DNA from 3 places in the Paenibacillus sp. FJAT-27812 genome. Region 2 is predicted to be linked to each of the others. Evidence: riboswitches for the same ligand, from Rfam matches in the RefSeq annotation. Region 2 holds a riboswitch; each other region holds the start of a gene.
What was found. A riboswitch is a leader RNA that binds a small molecule or an ion and turns the genes downstream of it on or off. The one in region 2 is predicted to bind cobalamin.

Region 1 (5,787 bases), 1.2 Mb from region 2:
TTGACGGGGCAGATATTAACAAGCTCATTCCCGAAACGGAAAAATGGAATAAACGGACGCTAGAGGTCCGTGAGTCATTGAAATAAACGGTTTACAGCTCCCCTAACTCGTTACGAAAACACCCTTAGCCGCATTTGCTGCGGCATAAGGGTGTTTTTGGTGTGATTTATATCACAGATCATTTGGATGATCTGGCTTAATATAAATCAATAAAGATGGGGGATATTGCATATGAAAATAAAAATTCGCACGTTGACGAATAAATTTTTGCTAGTTATGACGGCTGCGTTGGTAGCGGTTGTCAGTGTCATTGTCATTTACGAATGGAGAGCAACGCGTATCTCTATTGAAAAGAGGCTGCTGGATAAGGGGCGGGATTTGGTCTTATCGCTCTCCCGTACGCTTGAGCATGTGACGGAGCAGGATTTGAATAGAGGCATCGTATTCCAAGACGGGACAAGCTGGAATCATGACACGCTTAAGCAGCATTTGTTCAACGATGAGCTGACCGTTAATCCCCAAAGCGAGCAGTCAGCCGCAAACAGGATCAAAGACACAGCGTACGCTTCAAAGGAGGCGGTTTTGTATAATGGCGAAACGATTCCGCTCTCTCAGTACGAATTGAAATACGATAGCGCTTACGATCGATATACGGATGACCGTTGGCAGGGCATTCTGGATAGCTTTATGAACGAAGAGGATGTCATTTACGCGATGGCGGCTGCCTATTCGGACAACCCAAGCTACGCAGGCTATATTGCAACGCATAATAGTATTTATAGCAAATTAGGAGAAGCGTCCAAGGATGCTTGGGGAGATGAGGGCTTTCTTAGCCAAAACTACCGGGCCAACCGTGTTTTTAATGATCAAACAGGTTATAACGCCGTCATGAATACGAATACGGATGAGGTCTATTTGCAAAAATATGACCGTCTTATCGATGGACGAACAGTAGAGGCATGGGATATCTCTTATCCGCTTATGATAGACGGCAAGCATTGGGGCGCCGTTCGCGTCGCCGTATCCAAGGAGAAGGCGGATGCGCTCATAGCAGCCGAGAGGACCAAAGTACTGCTGCAATTCGGCGGCTTAATGGTCGTTGTTCTAGTCATCTTGTTTCTTCTATCGCAGCTGGTCGTTGGACGAAAGCTTCGCAGCATCGTGCGTGCCGCTGTCAATCTTAACTCTAGCGAAGCCGATCTTACTTACCGCATAGAGGTAAAGGGAGATGATGAAATTTCGCGGCTGGCGGAGGAGGTCAATCGGTTTATCGAGCATATGCAAAGCCTGATGCGGGCGATTCGAAACAATTCCGCTTCCGTATCGGAGCTTGCCGGCAAATTAAGCGCAGGCTCGCACCAGAGCAGAGAGCTCTCTTCGCAGCTAGCTTCTGCCGTGAACGAAATGGCGCTAGGCGCAGAAAATCAAGCAGTTGGCGCAGATGAGGCTGCCAGATCGATGGAGGAGATGGCGGCTAGCGTGGGAAGAATTGCACATTCATCGAATGTGATGGCGGAAGCGTCTGGCGATATGCTGCATGCAGCCGAGCTGGGCCATGAAAAGTCGGACAAAGCCGTTGTGCAAATGGAAAGATTGGGCGCAGCCACCGCTTCCATCTCACATGTCATTGGGCAGCTTAATGAGCGTTCTTCTGAAATTCAAGAAATGGCAGGAACAATATCGGCGATTGCTAGCCAGACCAATTTGCTGGCACTGAACGCTGCGATCGAGGCGGCACATGCCGGTGAATATGGCCTTGGCTTCTCGGTCGTTTCGAATGAAATTAGAAAGCTGGCGGAGCAGGCTTCGGCACATGCCGGACATATTGCGGAGACGATCGATCAAGTGCTAGCCTTGACAGCAAATGCGGTAGGTGCCGTAAATACCGGCGATCAGGAAATGGAGCAGGGATTGGAAACCGTGCAAGAGCTGAAGGCATCGTTTGATTCGTTATGGAACGAATCACGCTTAGTTGCAGCGCAAATACAAGACGTTTCCGCATCAACCGAGGAAATGGCGGCAGGCAGCGAACAGGTCAGCGCATCCGTTGATACGATGGCACAGGTAGCCAAAGCAACCTCCAGCCACGCTCTGCAATCGGCAGCGGATACCGAGCGGCAAAATCAGCTTGCTGCTGAGACACTGGCACTTGCGTCGTCGGTAAATGAGCTGGCGGAGGAGCTTCAGCGGTCGATTGAGCGATTTAGGATTGAATAGCTGAGTGCGAAAATAACATAATTTTATATTTTTCCTAAGATAGTGAAGTAATGGTTAGATATCATACTATCCATCAATGAATTGTTGCTTTTTCGCTGTGTTAGGTATAGACAAACCATCTCCATTCCTTGTATGATCTTTAGTACAAATGAATATAACGAAGGAAATATGGTGCTCTATGCTTAGTAGTTGGCTATAGAGCTTAATAGGGAAGTTCGGTGCAATTCCGTCGCGGTCCCGCCACTGTAAATGAAGAGTATCTCGTCAAAATGCCACTGGATAATCAATGATCTGGGAAGGCGACGAGGAACGATGACTCATGAGCCAGGAAACCTGCCAATTTCTTAAGTTTCTAGTTCTTCGGGTGGAGAGAAAAAGAAACAGTCTAATTGGCGACTTATGCGTAATATTTACGTTTAAACGCCATTGCTTATGTGTGTTCGCATGCTTGCATGCATGTTTATTGAAAGCCGTCCTCCTAGGGCGGCTTTTATTTGTTTGAACATAATTTATTGAAGAGAGAGGTTACTAATGAAAACTCAAGCATTATCGCAAAAATTATTAGCTTTAATATTGAGCTTAACCGTATTTATCACTGCGGCAAGCTCAGCGTTTTTGCCAGCGGCCAAGGTTGCTGCAGAGGATGCAAATCCTGATTTAGGTCCGTTTACCATTTATGACTTGCTTCCAGCTCCTGGTCAGTTTGTCAATGAATCCGGTTTTGGCGGCATTGGGGACGTAAATCAAAGTTGGAATAACAATGTGTTATCAAGCGGCGTGTCTTTAGGCGGCTTTGGTGGTGCTGTCGTATTTAAAACAAATGCACCGGTTCAAAACAGTAAGGATCACCCTTACGGCGTGGATTTTACGGTTTACGGAAATGCTTTTAGTGGATTTGAGGAGCCAGGAGCAGTTGCTGTCGCACAAGACGATGGAACAGGCAAACCGGCAAAGTGGTACTATATCGCAGGTTCAGAGCATTATGAGGATTCAACGATCTGGGATTATGCAACGACATACACGAATCCTGATCCAGAATTCGCTGCACCAAACGGCTTGAACGTACCTTGGGCGGATAACGAAGGTGCGACAGGTTTTATTAAGACTAATAGTTTTCATAAACATTCCTATTATCCCATTCCGGCAAATTATCCATTAGCACAGCCTGCAATCGATAATTTGGCTCGGACTTATTCGGGAGTGAAAATTACTACTCGAAATACGGCTTTTGGATATACAGATACTCATTCCAATGGCAGTGCCCCTTATAATGTAGCAGGAAATCCCTATGTACCAGCAAACGCTAAAGGTGAAGGAATTGACATTAGCTGGGCTGTTGATGAGAACGGCATGCCGGTTAATTTAGAAAGCATTGATTTTATTAAAGTCTATACTGCCGTACAGATTGACGGAGGTCCTTTTGGTGAAATAAGTACAGAAGTGACTTCACTACAACTGCATGATGCAGACAGCGCAATTGAACAAACGCCAAGCCTAAGCTCGATCACCTTGGCAGGTATCGAACATGGTTCTGGTTCCAAGGAAGTTACGATACAGGACAGTGTTTATGTCTATAAAGATATTAAAGTGAACGCTGACACGATAAAGGTAACTGCTAATACAACCAAAAAAGTCGATCAGCTTTTCGTAAATAACACGAGTGGTGCGGTTAACACGCCAGTCGATAAAATATTGACGCTAAACGAAAAAAAACCCCGTATTGTACGGGTTATTGCCCAAGAAGGTAACAAAGAGCCTAGAATTTATTACTTAAGTATTTTAAAGGGTTCTGAAAAAGTAGATTCTGCCATTAACAATGCAGCGAAGTATATCAAAAGCAAAGGCGTCACTTCTGAGTGGCAAGCCCTTGCCCTTGCACAAGCTGGACAAAAAACACCGGCAGCTTACTACGAGCAGCTTGTTGCTAATTTAAAGAAAACAAATAATACGTTTACTTTTGTAACGGATTATGCACGTTTTTCAATGGCTATTACGGCGTTAGGCTATGACGCAGAAGATTTTGCAAGCTATAATTTAATTGAAAAGATATATAATCACAAAGGGATTGTTAGCCAAGGATTGAATGGACCTTTATACAGTCTAATTGCTTTGGACTCAGGTAACTATAAACTGCCGGAAGATTCTTTGTGGACGCGAGATAAACTAGCAGAAGCTATTGTTAACAAGCAATTGCCTGATGGCGGTTTTGCATGGGGCGGTTCAAATAGCGAAGCAGATATGACGGCAATGGCTCTTATTGCGCTTGCGCCATACATGGATAAAGTAGATGTGAAGACAGCGGGCGAGAAAGCCATACATTGGTTGTCTATAAATCAAAAAACACATGGCGGTTATGGCGGAGAAAGCAGTGAAAGCATTTCACAGGCTATAATCGGGCTTACTGCTCATGGAATTGATCCAACAGGCGTAGCCTTTACTAAAAATGGAATAAACCTTCTCGATAAGCTGTTAAGCTTTGCACAAGCAGATGGCGGGTTTTCGCATTTATTAACTGGAAAAAGCAATGGCATGGCGACGGAACAAGCTTTACAGGCTTTAGACGCGTATAGCCTATTCGCCAATAAAAAAGGTAGATTGTACAATTTTGCCGGAAGAGTAATGCCAGGCGTTGCTTTTGCTGTTGATGTCGCGGTTGATATTGAAGGTCCGCAGGCGAATATAGCAACAGGTACTGCAAATGGGTACAGCGCTCTTGATGCTCTAAAAGATCTTACGGCTGATCAAAAAATAGCTCTTCAAGTTACAACACATCCTTCTTTTGGCGATTATGTAACTTCTATTGCTGGAATCAGTGAAAAAACGTACCAAGGTTATGACGGTTGGCAGTATGCAATCAAGAGAAATGGTGAATGGATTACACCTTCAGTTGGCATTGCTGATTTTGTACTAGAGGAATCTGATCACCTTACTGTATATTACGGTGATTTTGATACTCAGTTTGTTCATGCTGTTACAACTGCTCCAAGCTCGCCTAAAGCAGGCCAACCTTTTTCCGTAACAGTAAGCAAGGAAGGCTGGGATTGGAATAATCATGTGCCTGTGGTTACTCCTGCGGCAGGGGCAAAAGTTACGATTGGCAGTCAATCAGCATTAGCGGATGATAATGGTGTAGCTGCGTTCCCTAATGGAATCGGAACGGCAGGCTTAAACAACGGAGAAGTTACGCAATATCGTTCGGATAACTCTCCTAGCATCGTTCGTCAATCATTCGCATTAACGATTAGTCCGGCTGATCCAAATCCGGTTGATCAATATGTGACGTTGAAAGTATTGGGAGACAAAATAAAAGGAACTATTCTTGGATCAAAATCGTTAAAGCTCCAAGAAGGTGATACTGCTTTCTCTATTCTTCAACGCGAATTAGGAGGCAAGGTCGTTTCAAGCGGTACGGGACCTTCAACATACGTATCCGCAATAGACGGGCTAGCTGAGTTTGATCGTGGAACATTGAGCGGTTGGATGTATTCGGTCAATGGTACATTCCCTGATGTAAGCGCGGGGGCATACTTGCTGCAGCCAAATGACGAGGTTGCTTGGAGATACACAGTT
Region 2 (5,787 bases):
TTTAATTTGCTTAACCGTCTTCTTTAGTTCTATGTACGCTTCGTTTTCCATCACTTTAGCTCCTTCAAGCCCATACTAAATGCATAGTTATTTCCATTTGGTTGAAGCATAATTTGCGGCACTCCCGTTACAGGGTGGGCGATGACGGCTGTTGTTGTTTCATATACCTGCTCGATCAGTGAAGCAGTCAGCACATGATGCGGATTGCCGGCAGCAGCAACCTTGCCTTGATGAAGCACGACAAGCTCATCGCAGTAGAGGGAAGCCAAATTCAAGTCATGGAGCACGGCGATAACCGTAAGATCGCGCTCTCTCTGCCATGCCCTTACCGTATCCAGCAGCTGCACCTGAAAGCCAATATCCAAATAGGTAGTCGGCTCGTCCAGCAAAATAATAGAAGGCTCTTGCGCCATCAGCTTTGCGAGTGCTACGCGCTGCCTTTCTCCGCCGCTTAGCTGATCCATCTTGCGATGCTCAAGCTCCTTAAGACCCATTGCGGTTAAAGCCCTGTCAATGATCGACTCGCTGTCCTGCTCTTCGCCCCCAAGCCAGTTTTGAAAAGGAAATCTCCCCATCCCGACGACCTCGCGCACTGAGAATCCAACGGGCGGCAGCCCGCTTTGCTCCAGCACCGCCATCTTCTTAGCCAGCTGTTTGCGGGGATATGATGCTATATTTTGCCCTGCAAGCAGCACTTCCCCTTGCTTAGGCTGATCAACGCCCGAGAGCAGCTGCAGCAGCGTCGATTTGCCTACCCCGTTGGGACCAATAATGCCGTACATGCGTCCTTTTTGAAAGGAACAGGAAAGCCCGTTCAGCACGATCCTTCCTTGTACGGTTTGTATGATGTTATGTGCCTCGATCATCTCATCCCTCCTTGCTTCAGCTTCCGTCTATGCAGCAAATAAGCGAAGAATGGGGCGCCGATCAGAGCCGTAACGACTCCAAGCGGAATTTCTTTTGGCGTCAACGCCATTCTTGCCAGCGTATCCGCCCAGAGGACGAACACGCCGCCGCCGATGGCAGACAAAGGCGTTATCAAGCGATAGTCGGGGCCTACCAGCAGACGGATCAAATGCGGTACCACAAGCCCCACGAAGCCAATAACGCCGGAAACGGAAACCGCTGCCGCGGTTAGCAGCGTCGAGCTGATTAACACGATCAGTTTCGTTCGCTCGACGCGTACGCCTAGATGGGCAGCATGCCGCTCGCCAAGCACGAACAAATTAAGAGGCTGGCCATAGGCGAGCAGCAGAGGAAATCCAACGAGCAGAAACGGAATTAGCATATAGACATTTTCCCAGCTCCGCATCGCAAGCGAGCCCATCAACCAGAACAAAATCTGGTTGACAACCCCCTCCGACATCGAAACCATAAACGAAACGAAAGCGCCAAGAAAAGATTGAATAATGACACCTGAGAGGATAAGCGTTTCAATATGCATGACACCTTTGCTGCGCGACAGCCAAAAGACGCCAAGCAGCGTGACCGTTCCGGTACCGAAGGCCACAAGCGGGATCGACCATATGCCAAGCACCGTTTGCAGTCCGAACAAAATGATAAATGCGGCGCCCACCGAGCTTCCGGAAGCGACGCCTAACGTATATGGATCGGCTAACGGATTGCGCAGCACGCCTTGAAAGCCGGTCCCTGCAAGCGCAAGGCATGCGCCTACGAGGACAGCAAGCAGAACGCGCGAGAGCCTTATTTGGGTAACGATTGCTATTTGACCGGGCGTGTAAGAAACCGGCTTATCCGCAAGCCATGGCAGCTGATGAACGAGGATGCCCCACACGTCACCGAGCGAAATGCCGGCCGAGCCAATTGATAAACTTACAACGATAGAAACAGCAAGAAGGAGCATAGCTGCTCCTCCATACCAAACTAATTTATAGGTCATTTGATTATTTTACGAGATCCGGGTGAATGACTTTAGCAAGCTCAAGCAAGCCCTCGGCAAGGCGAGGCCCAACACGTACGAGCGGGTCCTCAGTTACCGCGTGCATGTGTTTATTTTTCACCGCATCGATGACATCCCAGCCTGGGCGGCTTTCAATGCCAACGACGATCGGATTCGGCTCCTCCTTCAAAGCAGGATAGATGATGAGCTCAGGATTTTGTTTAACGACTTCCTCTGCGCTAATTTCATACCAGCCCGGCGACCCGGCGGCAATGTTTTTGCCTCCTGCAAGCGTCAGCAGCTCATCGAGGAAAGTGCCGGAACCTACTGTCCAGCCTACGGAAAACTCCAAATATACATTCTTTTTGTCAGCGTCTTTCACTGCATCCGTTACCTGCTGCTTAACTGCGCGCATATGCTCAGCGACAGCAGCCGCTTCCGTTTGTTTATTCATAATATGACCTAAATTTTCGATTTTGGCAATAACGGCATCATAGGTAAGCGGATCAGACGCGAACACCGGAATTTTCAATTCGCGAAGCTTCGTGATGGCTTCCGTATTCATCGATGATGAAGCCAGCACAAGATCAGGATCAAGCGCGGCTACCGCTTCGATATTAGTCGTCATGTCGCCTACTTTAGGCTTAGATGCTGCTTCCTCCGGATAATTGCTATATTGATCGACGCCTACGACCTGCTCGCCAGAGCCAATCGCGTAAATGGCTTCCGTTTCACTAGGCACGAGCGTAACAACCTTAGTCGGCGCTTGCGCGAACGTGATCTCCGTTCCCGTATCGTCTTTTAATGTAAGCGGATATGCGGTAGTGTTATCCGATGGCGCCGGCGTAGCCGTTTGCTCCGTATTGGCCGGTGAATTGCTAGGCTTGTTCTCCTTGTCGCTGCTCGCTCCGCAAGCTGCTGTAAAAACTAGCAGCATCGCTAACAGCAAACCAAACAGAATCTTCGTCATATTGCGTTTTTTTTCATTCATTTTAACGTTACTCCCCTATATGTTTTTTTCGTATAAAATAAAAAAAGCATCTCTGACAATAGTGCCAGAAATGCTCTCATACGCGCTCTACTCAATCATCCAAGCGGCAAGCTTCCAAAGCACTCTCCCCAAGTCCACGTAGGTATAAGCGTTATGTAAATAGGCAGATTTTCTGACTCGGACATCACAGCATGCTGCTTGCTGCTATTCCTTACAGTGGCGGGTCCGTGCCGGTATCTCACCGGTCTTCCCTATTAAGCTTCATGCGATTTCCGACCTTCGAACTTTGTTTGTCAGAATACTTCGCATCAGCACCTATTTATACAATATAAAATTATCCGTAGTTAATATACACCGTCTCTTAAAATTTGTCCAACATCGCTCATGTCGCTCTGATGACCGATGCCGCGCGTTCTGCTCCTGACTTTTGCCGCATAGGTAACGTAATAAGCCTCTTCATTATTAGTGGCAACGACCAAATCCATTGGATCAAAGGAGGTACAATCTTCATGCAGCCTAATGCCAAATCAACCTCGCCTCTATATAAATTCCTCTTCCTGCTCATTGGGGCAGCTCTTCTTGTCGCAGCAGCATTCACTTTGCTTAGCGAGCCAAGCGATGCAGCCCCGCCTATTACGGAGCACGCCCTCGGGAGCGGCCATGCCATTTGGTCGATCAATCCGTATCCGGCTAAGGTGCTGCGCGGCAATCGCTTTTTGATCGACCTTACCGACGAATCCGGCGCTGCGTTGCAGGGTGCAAGCTTATCCGTCAACCTTGAGATGATGGATATGGTGTGCGGTGATTATGCGTTCAAAATGACCGAAGCGTCACCCGGACAATATTCGGGTGACGGCGTCCCGTTGATGGCTGGTACGTGGAAGGCAACGGTCACGGTTCAAACAGGCGATCAAACGTATACGATCGTAAGGATGCTGAAGGCAATCCATTGAACGGCAGATCACCAAAGCCAAGGATTGATCGATGGGATGATGCCATTAACGGCTAACCCGCGCAAAATCGAAATGACGCCTACGGCAATTGCCGTTGCAACGCTCGCTTTGCGCATGAACCGCCGCCACTTTTTATTTGCGAAGGCAGCAATGTACGCAGCTGCAGCTAATGCCGGAAAAGTGGAGAGGCCAAACAAAGCCATGACTGCTGCGCCTTCAAGGCCTGAGCCGGTAGCGGCGGCTGTCATTTGCATCGCATAAGTCAAGCCGCAGGGCAAGAAGCCAAATGCGATGCCCGTAGCGAGCAAATGCCCGGTTTCTTGACCCGCTGAGCGCTGCGCCCCTCCAACCAATCGCTTGTGGAGAAAGGCCGACAATCGGTTCATAAAGGGCAGCTGGAACCTGCGCCAAAGCCAGAGCAGCAAGAAGCATCCGCCGATAATGGACGCTAGTCCCTGCACGCCTGCCAGCTTGCCTGCTACATCAACAAACGAGCCGACCGTTCCCATGACAGCTCCTAATAGCGAATAAGACAAGATTCGTCCCGCATTATAAAGCAGCATCGATTTCTGGGCTGATGCAGTAGAATTCAGCGACACGGCGGACACGATCCCCCCGCACATCCCGATGCAATGCGGAGCGCTGAACAATCCGGTCAAAATAATAAAGCCAACCTGCTGCCATGTGATCGTCATTCGTTTGTCCCAGCCTTGCGCCGAAGCTGGCCAGTCAGCCGAAGCGCATTGGCGACAACCGACACGGAGCTAAGCGCCATAGCCGTTCCCGCCATCCAAGGCTCCAGCAGACCAAAAGCTGCAAAAGGAATGATGATTACATTGTAGATAAAGGCAAAGGTTAAGTTTTGCCTTACATTTCGAATCGTTAATCGGCTTATTTTGATCGCTTCAGGGATGGCTTGCAGTCGTGAGAATAACAAGGTCATGTGACCTGCGCTCAGCGCGGCGTCCGTCCCTTCTCCCATCGCGAGCCCCACATCCGCAGCGGCGAGCGCGGGCGCGTCATTCCAGCCGTCGCCTGCCATAGCGACCCGCTTGCCTCGGCGCTTCAACTTCTCCACTAGCTCAACCTTATGCTCCGGCAGCATGGAAGCATGCACGCTAGCGATGCCAACGGCTTTGGCCGCCGCAAGCGCAGGCGCCTCATGATCGCCCGTTGCAAGCATCGATGAAACGCCAAGCGCCTTAAGCGCTTTGATCGTATTTTTCGCATTGGCTTTGATCGTATCGCTAAATGCGATTACGCCAACGCAATGTCCATCCGAAGCGGCATAAAGCACCGTTTCACCGGATTTCTCGCGCTGCTTGGCGAATGCGGCAGCGGCACCGCTCACAACCCAATTCCGCTCAGCCGCAAATCTGGCATTGCCTATTGCAAAGCGCCGATCCAGAACGACCGCTTCGACACCTCCGCCTGGCGTAAACGCAAACTCGCTTGCTTCAGGAATAACAAGCCCAAGCTTGTTAGCTTCGCGTATTATAGCGATCGCAAGCGGATGAACAGCGTCCGCCTCGGCGGCAGCGGCAATCCGCAGCAGCGAAGCCCGGCTCCCTTCGAGTGCCAGCATAGCGCTAACATGCGGCTTGCCCTCGGTTAACGTCCCCGTCTTATCAAAAATAATCGTCTGGATTCTCGCCAATCGCTCAAGCGCCCCTGCTTCCTTCGCAATGATCCCTTGCTTTGCCAGCCTGCCGGAGGCGATGACCAGCGAGATCGGAGCCGCTAGCCCTAGCGCACAGGGGCATGCTGCCAATAAGACCGCAATGGCGCAGACGAAGGCTTTGCTCCAATTGCCAGGCTCGAGGAAAGCTCCCCACATGACGACCGTGGCGAGCGCGAAGACGAGCATGGCCGGAACAAACAAGCCCGCAGCCGCATCGACATTGCGCTGGATCGCCGATTTCGAGCGCTGCGCTTGCCGGACA
Region 3 (5,787 bases), 1.7 Mb from region 2:
CTTATGCTTATATGTCTAACGATTACTTTATCAAAGTATCCGGAAATAAAACAGTACGCTGTTTTAGTGTACTTAGTACGGTTTTTGGTACTGCTCCAACACTTCAATTAACATCCATGGTACGTGCTAGAGAACTTAGTATGATTAAAAAGCGTACTTTTCAAAAATAAGATTTCAATTAATAATGGGGATTGTAAATCGCGATATTACGAAAAAAACGAGAATGGATGATCCTCATGAAAACAATGGTTATTGCTGCGCATCCCCAATTAAATACATCACGTGCCAATCAAGCATGGTTGCTTGAGCTGCAAAAAAATTCCAACATTCATGTCCGAGACCTGTATAATGAGTACCGCGACTGGAATATCGATATAGAGAAAGAACAGCAACTCTTGCTCCAATATGACCGGATTGTATTTCAGTTTCCTTTATTTTGGTATAGCTGCCCGCCGCTTTTGAAAAAATGGTTTGATGATGTATTAACGTACGGCTGGGCATTTGGAGCTGGCGGCGAGTATTTGTTGGGCAAAGAGTTTATCGTTGCCACGACAACCGGAGGCACAGAGAATGAATACCGTTCGGGCGGCGCCAACTGGCACACGATCAGCGAGCTATTAAGACCGATACAGAGCACGATTGCCAAATGCAACGGCGTCTATCTGCCTGCATTCGTTACCTATAATGCGAATAGGGGCACGGATGAATATCTCGCGCAAGAAGCGAAAAAGTATGCGAAGCATATCGAAACGCCATTTAACGTACTCGCCCATTAATATCTGCAAATGAAACAACGGCCTCTTCGCAGCTTGTGCGGACGGAGGTCGTTTTTTTATTGTGTAAAATGTTCTTTTTATGTTCGTAAATGTGTGTTAATATAAAAACGAACAATAACAAACATAAGCGTAAGTCCAGCGAAGCTGACTTAGCGCTATAAAAACGTTTAGGAGGCTTTTATCCAATGGAAGTACGTCATACAACTAACCCAACTGATGTGAAGCAATATGATACGGAACGTCTGCGCAGCGAGTTTTTGATCGAAAGCTTGTTCGAGCAGGATCAACTGAAGATGACCTATTCGCATTATGACCGGATGATTGTAGGCGGGGCGCTGCCGGTGAACGAAGCACTTGAACTGGAGGATGCGGCTACGCTGAAAACCGAATTTTTCTTGGAGCGCCGCGAAATTGGATTTTTGAATATTGGCGGCCCGGCTTCGATTTCCGTTGATGGAGAAGTATATGAGCTGAACAAGCTTGACGTGCTGTATGTCGGCAAAGGCAAACGCCAAGTGCTGCTCTCAAGCATTGACAAGGCGAACCCTGCGAAGCTTTATTTCTGCTCTGCGCTCGCGCATGCCGAGATCGCTACGCGCAAGATGACGATGGAGGAAGCGAATCCAACTCATCTTGGCTCGCAAGAAACTTCCAACGAACGTATTCTTTACAAATACATTCATGCAGACGGCATCCAAAGCTGCCAGCTTATGCTTGGCGTAACAAGCCTCAAAACAGGAAGCGTCTGGAACACAATGCCTTCGCATGTTCATGACCGCCGCATGGAAGCGTACTTGTACTTTGATATGAACGCTGACGCACGCGTATTCCACATGATGGGCGAGCCTTCGCAGACGAGACATCTGGTTGTAGCAAGCGAGCAAGCGATCATCTCGCCGCCTTGGTCGATCCACTCCGGCGTGGGGACGAGCAACTACACGTTCTGCTGGTCGATGGCAGGTGAGAACTATACCTTTACAGACATGGACGCGGTACCTGCAAGCGAGCTAAAATAGAAACATTCGCTACAGGGGGTGCACCATGCTTGCTGCTGAACGGCATCGTAAAATTATAGAAAAATTAGAGCAGCTTGGCGCGGTTAAGGTTTCCGAGCTAAGCGAGCAATTTGGCGTTACAGAAAAGACGGTTCGCGAGGACTTGGAGAAGCTCGAGGAGAAGGGACTTCTGAAACGAACGCATGGCGGAGCTGTCGTGGAGCAGGAGGGTGAAGATAGCCTTTATCCCTTGCAATTTCCAAACAGCAAGCATCAACAGGAGAAGTCGGCCATTGCGGCGCTTGCGCTCACCTGCATCGAGCCTAACGATATCATCGCGCTGGATGCGGGCAGCACGACGCTTGAGATGGCGAAGCGGCTGCCGAATATCCCCGTAACCGTGCTTACGAATGATCTGCTTATTATTCGGGAGCTGACCTTGAAGGATCAAGTTAGGCTCGTTATTCCCGGCGGCTACCGCCACAACAATCTGCTCATTGGCGCGGAATCGCAGGAGTGGATTAAACGGTTGAATGTCCATAAGCTGTTCCTATCCACCACGGGCATTCATTTGGAATACGGGCTTACGATCTTTACAGAGGAATTGTCGAAGCTGAAGAAGCTGTATTTGGAGAACGCCAAGACTGTCTATTGTCTGGCTGATCATAACAAATTCGACAAAGGCGCCTTGATTACTTTTGCTGAGCTGAGCGAGATTGACTATATCATTACCGATGATGGCATCTCGTCCGAGGTTGCAGCGAAATACGAGGCACTTGATATAAAGATGATGAAGGCGGAGCTTCCAGAAAGCGGGAAGCGTGCGAGAGGGAGGACATAACCGATGGGTTTGTTTGATTTAACGGGAAAAACAGCTATCGTAACGGGCGCAGGCCGTGGGCTTGGCGCAGCGATTGCGCTTGGACTAGCCGAGGCGGGCGCCGATGTGGCGCTTGTCACGAACAGCACGCCTGCTGACAAAGCAGCGGACGCCGTTCGGGCGCTGGGGCGCAAGGCGATTACGATCCAAGCCGATATTTCGGATCGCGCCAAGCTTGCGGGCATTATCGAACGTACGGTTGATGAACTGGGACGCATCGATATTTTGGTCAATAATGCCGGCATTATTCGCCGGACTCCTGCTGCTGAGCATAGCTATGAGGATTGGCAGGATGTGCTCGACGTTAACTTGAATTCGGTCTTTGTCCTTTCCCAGCTTGCGGGCAAGCATATGATCGAGCAAGGCTCCGGCAAAATCATTAATATCGCATCGATGCTCTCCTTCCAAGGGGGGATTAACGTTCCTGGTTATACATCCAGCAAACATGCGGTAGCAGGGCTCACCAAAGCGCTTGCTAGCGAATGGGCGGGCAAAGGCTTGCAAGTGAATGCGATTGCGCCTGGATATATGAGCACGGACAATACGGAAGCGCTTCGTGAGGACCCGGTGCGCAGCGCCCAAATTTTGCAGCGCATCCCTGCGGGACGCTGGGGAACGTCTGAGGATTTGATTGGCCCGGCCGTATTTTTGTCCTCCGCTGCCTCTGATTATATGAATGGTCATATATTGGCAGTAGACGGCGGTTGGTTAGTTAGGTAGAACGATTATAATAGGGCTTTCCCAGCGCAGCGCAGCCTGCGAGTGGGGAAGCCTTTTTTTCGTATAATACAGTTAATACATGCGTATAGTGCGAATTGTCGCTAAATTGGCGATATTATAGTATAATTACGTGTGCCATGCAGTAGTTGAGCTTGATATGCGTTACTTGCATGGAATGATTATTAATTCGAGTGTATGGTTATTCGTATTGCTAGCTGATAGCGATCAATAACTGAATAAGTGGAAATAGGTGCTCATGCTTAAGAGGCTTGAGCTTAAAAGGGAAGTCCGGTGCGATGCCGGCGCGGTCCCGCCACTGTAACAGAGGAGTCCAAGCGTTGATGCCACTGATCCGAGCGGATTGGGAAGGCAAGCTGAAGATGATGATACTGGAGCCAGGAGACCTGCCTATTTGAACGACACTGCTTTTACCTACGGGAGATAGGGAGGTGTTAAGACAGGACCGCTGTTTAATTTAACGACGGGCGTCTTTACCTTTGTTTCTTTTAAGGTAACGACGCCCTTTTTGCGTTCTTATTTTAACTTAATTACATTTATTAGGAGGAACATGGAGTATGAGTAAACTAAAAAGCAGCGTACTTGGTTATCCGCGTATCGGCGAAAACCGGGAATGGAAAAAAGCGCTTGAAGCATTTTGGAAAGGCGATTTGGAGGAGAGCGTTTTTCTTGAGACGCTGGAAGGCATTCGGTTGAACAACCTGAAGCTGCAAAAGGAAAAAGGCATTACCATCATCCCGGTTAATGACTTCACGCTGTATGATCAAATGCTGGATACTTCGGCGATGTTTGGCCTAGTGCCGGAACGTTTTGGCTATGAAGGGGGTCCTGTTCCTGTTAAAACGTATTATGCTATGGCAAGGGGCACGCAGCAGGCGCAAGCATGCGAAATGACCAAATGGTTCAACACTAACTACCACTATATCGTTCCTGAGCTTGCCGGCGCTAAACCCGTATTAACAGAAAACCGTCCATTGCTGGCGTACCGCGAAGCGAAGCAAAAGCTAGGCATTGAGGGCAAGCCGGTCATTATCGGACCTTACACCTTCCTAAAGCTCTCCAAAGGTTATGATGCGAAGCAGCTTCCGCAATTGGTAGAGCAGTTTGTACCGCTTTATGCGCAATTGCTTCAGGAGCTTGAGCAAGAGGGTGTGCAGTGGGTACAAATCGACGAGCCGATCCTTGTTACTTCGGTATCCGAGGACGAGATTAATTTGGTGCAATCCATTTATGAGCAGCTAAATGCGGCAGCGCCTGCGCTTCATATTTTGCTGCAAACGTATTTCGATGCAGTAGAGCATTATGAAGCCGTAGTGGGGCTTCCTGTGCAAGCGATCGGTTTGGATTTTGTTCATGGCTTGGAGAAAAACCTGCAAGCACTCGAGCAATTCGGATTCCCTCAGGACAAGCTGGCAGGTATCGGTCTTGTGGACGGGCGCAATATTTGGCGTTCAGACTACAAGCAAAAGCTTGCGCTGCTTGATAAAATTTCGGTTGCTATCGAGGCTGACCGCCTTATCATTCAATCGTCGAGCAGTCTGCTGCATGTGCCTGTAACGGCAAAGAACGAAAATAATTTGCCAGCTGAACTGCGTGAAGCGCTCGCTTTTGCTGAGGAGAAGCTAGACGAAATCGTATGGCTTAGCGAAGCGGCATTTGCCGTTGATACGGAAACAGCGGGTCTTCGTGCTGAGGAGCTTAAGCTAAACGGCGAGCGGATTCACAATTTGTCGGTATCGCCAGCCCGTAATCGCCAAGCAGCAGACGCGGCGGCAGTTGCCGCTCATCCGTCCGCTAGGCAAAAGCCTTTTGCAGAAAGACAGAAGCTGCAGCAGCATAAATGGAATTTGCCTCTCCTGCCAACAACGACGATCGGAAGCTTCCCGCAAACGCTGGATGTGCGTCAAGCAAGGCAGAAGTGGAGAAAGAATGAGCTTAGCTCGCAAGACTACGCTTCCTTCATTAATGGAAAAATTAAAAACTGGATCGAAATCCAAGAAGAGCTTAACATTGACGTACTCGTTCACGGTGAATTTGAGCGGACGGACATGGTTGAATTTTTCGGCGAGAAATTGGATGGTTTCGCCTTTACGCAGAACGGCTGGGTACAATCTTACGGCTCCCGCTGCGTGAAGCCGCCGGTTATTTACGGAGATGTCGTATTTACCGAGCCAATGACCGTAACCGAAAGCGTGTATGCGCAGTCGCTAACGGATCGTCCGGTGAAGGGGATGCTGACTGGCCCGATTACGATATTGAACTGGTCCTTTGCCCGCAACGATATTACGCGCGAGCAAGTGGCATACCAAATCGCGCTGGCATTGTCCGAGGAAGTAAAAGCGCTTGAGTCGGCTGGCATCGAGATGATCCAAGTGGATGAGCCGGCACTGCGTGAAGG

Region 1: it holds a riboswitch for cobalamin, as region 2 does, so the genes downstream of both, ADU23_RS17720 (S-layer homology domain-containing protein) here and ADU23_RS22760 (ABC transporter substrate-binding protein) in region 2, are expected to answer to the same signal.
Region 3: it holds a riboswitch for cobalamin, as region 2 does, so the genes downstream of both, metE (5-methyltetrahydropteroyltriglutamate--homocysteine S-methyltransferase) here and ADU23_RS22760 (ABC transporter substrate-binding protein) in region 2, are expected to answer to the same signal.

What each region holds. Positions count from the first base shown of each region.
Region 1 covers NZ_LIGH01000001.1:4,192,829-4,198,615, forward strand. Annotated here, with positions in the region: gene ADU23_RS17710 (ABC transporter substrate-binding protein) at 1-86, shown strand, start outside; gene ADU23_RS17715 (methyl-accepting chemotaxis protein) at 232-2,217, shown strand; cobalamin riboswitch at 2,370-2,572, shown strand; gene ADU23_RS17720 (S-layer homology domain-containing protein) at 2,749-5,787, shown strand, end outside.
Region 2 covers NZ_LIGH01000001.1:5,395,794-5,401,580, reverse strand. Annotated here, with positions in the region: gene cobT (nicotinate-nucleotide--dimethylbenzimidazole phosphoribosyltransferase) at 1-51, opposite strand, end outside; gene ADU23_RS22770 (heme ABC transporter ATP-binding protein) at 51-866, opposite strand; gene ADU23_RS22765 (FecCD family ABC transporter permease) at 863-1,864, opposite strand; gene ADU23_RS22760 (ABC transporter substrate-binding protein) at 1,905-2,891, opposite strand; cobalamin riboswitch at 3,037-3,187, opposite strand; gene ADU23_RS22755 (FixH family protein) at 3,401-3,844, shown strand; gene ADU23_RS22750 (sulfite exporter TauE/SafE family protein) at 3,853-4,539, opposite strand; gene ADU23_RS22745 (heavy metal translocating P-type ATPase) at 4,536-5,787, opposite strand, start outside.
Region 3 covers NZ_LIGH01000001.1:3,709,322-3,715,108, forward strand. Annotated here, with positions in the region: gene ADU23_RS15675 (NAD(P)H-dependent oxidoreductase) at 237-776, shown strand; gene kduI (5-dehydro-4-deoxy-D-glucuronate isomerase) at 962-1,792, shown strand; gene ADU23_RS15685 (DeoR/GlpR family DNA-binding transcription regulator) at 1,818-2,612, shown strand; gene kduD (2-dehydro-3-deoxy-D-gluconate 5-dehydrogenase KduD) at 2,616-3,371, shown strand; cobalamin riboswitch at 3,603-3,797, shown strand; gene metE (5-methyltetrahydropteroyltriglutamate--homocysteine S-methyltransferase) at 3,947-5,787, shown strand, end outside.